Regions from separate parts of the Kitasatospora sp. NPDC008050 genome, predicted to be linked through region 2. Evidence: predicted binding sites of a transcription regulator. Region 2 holds the regulator's gene; the other holds the start of a gene.
The links. The regulator HrcA, encoded in region 2, represses chaperone genes, less so after heat shock. The targets are predictions, from matches to a motif close to TTNGCACTCNGNNNNNCNGAGTGCNAA.

Region 1 (3,407 bases), on a different contig from region 2:
CCATCGGCGTGCTCAAGAAGCTGGTCGAGAACGGTGTGCTGGACCCGGCCAAGGAGACGGTGGCGATCAACACCGGGGACGGCCTGAAGACGCTGGACGCGGTGGCCGACTCGGGCCTGACCGCGACCATCCGGCCGACCCTGGACTCCTTCCGCGCCGCCGGCCTGGCGTCCTGACCCCACCCCCAGCAGCTGGGCCAGTGGCTCAGCCGGCAGTTCAGCAAGCGAGGAGACACCCGATGAGCGCGAACGTCCGTATCCCGACCATCCTGCGCACCTACACCGAGGGCGCGGCCGAGGTGAGCGCCGAGGGCGCCACCCTGCAGGAGGTCATCGCCGACCTGGAGCGCAACCACCCGGGCATCGCCGCCCGGATCCTGGACGAGGCGGGCAAGCTGCGCCGCTTCGTGAACGTGTACGTCAACGACGACGACGTGCGGTTCGCCGAGGGCCTGGCCACCGAGATCAAGGACGGCGCCGGCGTCTCGATCATCCCGGCCGTCGCGGGCGGCTGCTGACGGGGCATCAGCACCCCTTCGGGCACGCGTTCAGGGCGCCGTCCGGCCGTTGGCCGGGCGGCGCCCTGCTGTCGGCGCGCGGCCGCGGCGCTGCGGCGCGGCCGGTGTCCGTGGCTGTCCCCGGCAGGGCATAGGCTGTCCCCGAGCCCCGCGTCGGGCTCGCCGCGCCGCTCGAAGACCGGTTGAGCGCGGCTGGGGTCGTCCGGCCGGTGAGACGTATCTGCCGAGGTATCACCCAGACCCTGTCGGCGCCTCGTCAGAATTCTTTGGACTATTTGCGGGTTTCGTCCGCTATGTCCCAGCCGAATTGCCGAGGTCTGTCGCATTCATCCCCGACTATCCCTTGGCGCCCCAAGCGAATTGGCGTCCAGTGACCCTGTTGCGCAGGGCGCTGATGCGGATACATTCAGCCGCGGTCGATGCATTCGCCTGCTCCGTCAGCGCCAACTGGCGCTCGGGGGTGGGACGCTGCGGCATGCGGGAGCGCGCCCAGGGGGGTTACCTCGGGCCGGTCCGTCACGACCCGCGCCCGTGACCTGCGGGTGCGCGAAGGGCCAGCACAGCACTAGGGGAGTTCGGAATGGCTCAGGGCACCGTCAAGTGGTTCAACGCGGAGAAGGGCTACGGCTTCATCGCGGTCGACGGTGGTGCGGACGTGTTCGTCCACTACAGCGCGATCCAGATGGACGGCTACCGCACCCTTGAAGAGGGCCAGCGGGTCGAGTTCGAGATCTCCCAGGGGCAGAAGGGCCCGCAGGCGGACATGGTCCGCGCGGCGGTCTGACCTTTCCGAACCTCGGAGCCTCGGCTCTCACCGAGCTGGTGGTTCAGCAGCAGGCCCGTGAGGCTTCCCGGACACCGGGACGTCTCGCGGGCCTGCTGTTCGTCTGCCGCGAGTCGCCGCGAGTTGCCGCCAGGTCACCCGAGGAGCTTGCACTCGCCATGCCGGAGTGCTAACTATTGGCGTTAGCACTCACAGCATGAGAGTGACAACGGACCGGGTCGGTGAGGCCCCCGGGAGCGGTAGGGGACAGGACCCCCGCATACCAGGGCCGTCCGTCGCGGGCACCTCTGGTCCGAGCAGTCGACCGTGTCCTGGAGGACCACTTCCGATGGCCAAGATCATCGCGTTTGACGAGGAAGCTCGCCGCGGCCTTGAGCGCGGCATGAACCAGCTTGCCGACGCAGTCAAGGTGACGCTGGGCCCCAAGGGCCGCAACGTCGTCCTTGAGAAGAAGTGGGGCGCCCCCACGATCACCAACGACGGTGTCTCCATCGCCAAGGAGATCGAGCTCGAGGACCCCTACGAGAAGATCGGCGCGGAGCTCGTCAAGGAGGTCGCCAAGAAGACCGACGACGTCGCGGGTGACGGCACCACCACCGCCACCGTGCTGGCCCAGGCGCTCGTTCGCGAGGGTCTGCGCAACGTCGCCGCCGGCGCCAACCCGATGGCCCTCAAGCGCGGTATCGAGAAGGCCGTCGCGGCCGTCTCGGACCAGCTGCTGGCCCAGGCCAAGGATGTGGAGACCAAGGAGCAGATCGCTTCGACCGCCTCCATCTCGGCCGCCGACACCCAGATCGGCGAGCTCATCGCCGAGGCCATGGACAAGGTCGGCAAGGAAGGCGTCATCACCGTCGAGGAGAGCAACACCTTCGGTCTGGAGCTTGAGCTCACCGAGGGCATGCGCTTCGACAAGGGCTACATCTCGGCCTACTTCGCCACCGACCTGGAGCGGATGGAGGCCTCGTTCGACGAGCCCTACATCCTGATCGCCAACTCCAAGATCGGCTCGGTCAAGGACCTGCTCCCGCTGCTGGAGAAGGTCATGCAGAGCGGCAAGCCGCTGCTGATCATCGCCGAGGACGTCGAGGGCGAGGCCCTGTCGACCCTGGTGGTCAACAAGATCCGCGGCACCTTCAAGTCCGTCGCCGTCAAGGCCCCGGGCTTCGGCGACCGCCGCAAGGCCATGCTCGGCGACATCGCCATCCTCACCGGTGGCACCGTGATCTCCGAGGAGGTCGGCCTCAAGCTCGAGAACGCCGGTCTCGACCTGCTGGGCACCGCCCGCAAGGTGGTCATCACCAAGGACGAGACCACCATCGTCGACGGTGGCGGCGACAGCGACCAGGTCGCCGGGCGGGTCAACCAGATCCGCGCCGAGATCGAGAACAGCGACTCGGACTACGACCGCGAGAAGCTCCAGGAGCGCCTCGCCAAGCTGGCCGGCGGCGTGGCCGTCATCAAGGCCGGCGCGGCCACCGAGGTCGAGCTCAAGGAGCGCAAGCACCGCATCGAGGACGCCGTTCGCAACGCGAAGGCGGCCGTCGAGGAGGGCATCGTCGCGGGTGGTGGCGTCGCGCTGCTGCAGGCGTCGATCGCCTTCGACAAGCTGGAGCTGGAGGGCGACGAGGCCACCGGTGCCAACATCGTCAAGGTCGCGCTGGAGGCCCCGATCAAGCAGATCGCGGTCAACGCCGGCCTTGAGGGCGGTGTCGTGGTGGAGAAGGTGCGCAACCTCCCCGCCGGCCACGGCCTGAACGCCGCGACCAACGAGTACGTCGACCTGATCGCCGAGGGCATCATCGACCCGGCCAAGGTCACCCGCTCCGCGCTGCAGAACGCCGCCTCCATCGCGGCGCTCTTCCTCACCACCGAGGCCGTCATCGCCGACAAGCCGGAGAAGGCCGCTGCCGGCGCTCCGGGCGGCATGCCGGGCGGTGACATGGACTTCTGATCCTCCACCGAGGATCACGGGTTCTGAACAGGGCGGCCTCCTTCGGGAGGCCGCCCTTTCGCGTGCCGGTCCGGCTGCCCGGGGTGCGGGACAATGGCCGTATGTCCGACATCGAAGCCGCCCTGCACCAGGCCCGCGCGCTGATCCTCACCGAC
Region 2 (3,407 bases):
GTGCCGCCGTTCGGCGTGTCGGCGTCCAGCAGGGCCCGGACCTGGCGCTCCACCTCGCCGAACGCGCCGCCCTCGACCGCGGCGAAGCAGACCGAGCCGAGCCCGGTGGGCGTGAAGCCGGCGGCGGCCTCCAGGGTCAGGGCGGCCGAGGGCACACCGAAGAGCTGGTCGAGGTCCGGCTTGACCGGCTTGGTCCGGCCGAGCAGCGAGTCCAGGAATCCCACGGGTTGTTCCTTCCAAGGGGGCGCTCCCCAGCGCGGGGCCGGGGAGCGCGGCGGGGTGACCGGAGGTCAGCGTCCCAGTTCGGCGGAGATCTTGCCCAGCTGCTCCAGGCGCTGCTCCAGGCTGGGGTGCGTGGAGAGCAGCTGCGTGGCCGCCTCCTTGGCGCTGAGCGCGGGGGCGAAGTAGAAGGCGTTGTACGGCTGGGCCCGGCGCAGGTCCTGGGTCGGGATCGCGGCGATCTGCCCGGTCACCTTGGTCAGCGCCGAGGCCAGCGCGCTGGGCCGGCCGGTGAGCTGGGCCGCGGCCCGGTCGGCGGCCAGCTCGCGGTAGCGCGAGAGCAGCCGGGTGAGCAGGAAGCTGAGCGCGTAGACGACCATGCTGACCAGCGGGATGATGATCATCGCGATCGCGGCGCTGTCATTGTTGTTGTTGTTCCGGTTGCCGCCGCCCATCATGCCGCTGTAGAGCGCGATCCGGGTGATCGCGCCGGCCAGCACACCGAGGAAGCCGGCCACCGTCATCACCGCGACGTCCCGGTGCGCCACGTGCGAGAGCTCGTGCGCCAGCACGCCCTCCAGCTCCTCCGGCTCCAGGCGGCGCAGCAGCCCGGTGGTCACGCAGACCACGGCGTTCTGCGGGTTGCGGCCGGTGGCGAAGGCGTTGGGCATGTCGTTGTCGGCCACCGCGACGCGCGGCTTGGGCATGTCGGCCAGCGCGCAGAGCCGGTCGATGGTGCCGTGCAGCTGCGGGTACTGCTCCGGGGTGACCGCGTGGGCGCCCATCGCCCGCTCGGTGATCTTGTCGCTGAACCAGAACTGCGCGACGAAGAGCCCGCCCATCAGCAGGACGATCAGTGGCCAGGCGCCCCGCAGCAGGACGATCAGCACACCCGTGAAGCCGACGTAGAGCAGCCCGATCAGGAACATCGTGGTGACCATCCGACCGGTCAGTCCACGATCGGGCGCAAAGCGGGTGTGGGGGCCGGACGCCGACATGGCTGCTCCTCTTGGTCCTTCAAGTTATCCAGCGGGTTTTCCGTCGCCCGAGCGGCCCTTTCGGCGCTCGGGTGTCAGTTGCTATCGATGCTGCCACTTCGTCCGGCGCCGGGCACCACCCGGCCCGGAGACGTTCGCTCCAGGCGTGTCGTGCCCAGCGGACCGGGGTGCCATGCGGAGTGATCCGCGCGGCATCCCGGGCCAGGGCGTTCCTGCGATCGGACCCGGGCCTTACACTGGCAGGTACGGTTTTGGCACTCGTCCGGGCAGAGTGCCAAGCCGATCACCGGGCAGTACTTGTCAGGGCAGGACCTGGTACCTGGACAACGCGCGAAGAGGGAGGTGCGTGCCATGTTCGACGAACCCGATTCCGATCCGCGTCCGACCGGCCGCGAGCCGGCGGCCGGCAGTCCACCGGCCACCGGGGCCGCGAGAGTTCAGCGCACCGCCGCAGGCCCTCGGGCAACGGCCAAGGCCGCGCCGACGCGTAGTGGCGGCGGCACGCGCTCTGCCGCGCGCGGGTCCGCCGCGCCCGCCGCGCGCCCCGGTGGCGGCGAGCCGGCCGGCCTGGAGGTCCGCCAGCTCGACGAGCGCAAGCTCTCCGTGCTGCGCGCCATCGTGCAGGACTACGTCGGCACCGAGGAGCCGGTGGGCTCCAAGGCGCTGGTCGAGCGGCACAACCTCGGCGTCTCCCCGGCCACCGTGCGCAATGACATGGCCACCCTCGAAGAGGACGGCTACATCCAGCAGCCGCACACCAGCGCCGGCCGGATCCCGACCGACAAGGGCTACCGGCTCTTCGTCGACCGGCTGGCCGAGGTCAAGCCGATGAGCGCCCCCGAGCGGCGCGCGATCCGGCACTTCCTGGACGGTGCGGTCGACCTGGACGACGTGGTCGCCCGCACGGTGCGGCTGCTGGCCCAGCTGACCCGCCAGGTCGCGGTGGTCCAGTACCCCTCGCTGACCCGATCCACGGTCCGGCACATCGAGCTGGTCGCGCTGGCCCCGGCCAAGGTGATGCTGGTGCTGATCACCAACACCGGCCGGGTCGAGCAGCGGATGGTCGACTGCCCGGGCCCGGTGCGCGAGAGCACCCTGGCCGACCTGCGCGCCCGGCTCAACGCCCGGGCCGGCGGCCGGCGCTTCCCCGACGTCCCGTCCCTGGTGGAGGATCTGCCCGCGGCCTTCGAGCCGGCCGAGCGGCCGATCGTCTCCACCGTGCTCTCCACGCTCTTCGAGTCCCTGGTGGAGCAGAACGAGGAGCGGATCATGCTGGCCGGCACGGCCAACCTGACCCGCTTCGGCCATGACTTCCCGCTCACCATCCAGCCGGTGCTGGAGGCGCTGGAGGAGCACATGGTCCTGCTGCGCCTGCTCGGTGAGACCAACGAGGCCGGCATGACCGTGCGGATCGGCCGGGAGAACGAGTACGAGGGTCTGAACTCCACCTCGGTCGTCTCGGTCGGCTACGGCTCGGGCGACGAGAGCGTCGCCAAGCTGGGTGTGATCGGTCCCACCCGGATGGATTACCCCGGCACCATGGGGGCGGTGCGGGCGGTCGCCCGGTATGTGGGGCAGATCCTGGCAGAGTCCTAACCGGTTCTTGCGTACATTGAGTGGCGCAGGAGCAGTACCAGCAGCACTTTTCTAGAGGCGGAACAAGCGGAGTATTTGGTGGCCACGGACTACTACGCGGTACTCGGCGTCCGACGGGACGCGGGGCAGGACGAGATCAAGAAGGCGTTCCGGCGCCTTGCCCGTGAACTGCACCCGGACGTCAACCCGGACCCGAAGACGCAGGAGCGGTTCAAGGAGATCAACGCCGCTTACGAGGTGCTCTCCGATCCGCAGAAGCGGCAGGTCTACGACCTGGGCGGGGACCCGCTCTCGCCGGGCGGCGGCGGGGGCGGCTTCGGCGGCGGTGCGGCGGGCTTCGGCTTCTCCGACATCATGGACGCCTTCTTCGGGGCGGCCTCGGGCCAGCGCGGCCCGCGCTCGCGCACCCGGCGCGGTCAGGACGCGATGATCCGCCTGGAGATCACCCTGGATGAGGCCGCCTTCGGCACCACCAAGGAACTCCAGGTCGACACCGCCGTCACCTGCACCACCTGCAGTGGCGAGGGCGCGGCCCCCGGCACCTCGGCCCAGACCTGCGACATGTGCCGCGGCAAGGGCGAGGTCTCCCAGGTC

Region 1: groL (chaperonin GroEL) is a predicted target of HrcA. The motif match lies at 1,448-1,474, and genes of this name have one in related genera.

What each region holds. Positions count from the first base shown of each region.
Region 1 is NZ_JBIBIJ010000002.1:71,515-74,921, forward strand. Features, by position in the region: gene thrC (threonine synthase) at 1-176, shown strand, start outside; gene ACFZB9_RS03825 (ubiquitin-like small modifier protein 1) at 239-517, shown strand; gene ACFZB9_RS03830 (cold-shock protein) at 1,098-1,301, shown strand; gene groL (chaperonin GroEL) at 1,630-3,252, shown strand; gene ACFZB9_RS03840 (hypothetical protein) at 3,354-3,407, shown strand, end outside.
Region 2 is NZ_JBIBIJ010000001.1:680,878-684,284, reverse strand. Features, by position in the region: gene ACFZB9_RS02985 (hypothetical protein) at 1-224, opposite strand, end outside; gene htpX (zinc metalloprotease HtpX) at 291-1,217, opposite strand; gene hrcA (heat-inducible transcriptional repressor HrcA) at 1,569-2,813, shown strand; gene dnaJ (molecular chaperone DnaJ) at 2,892-3,407, shown strand, end outside.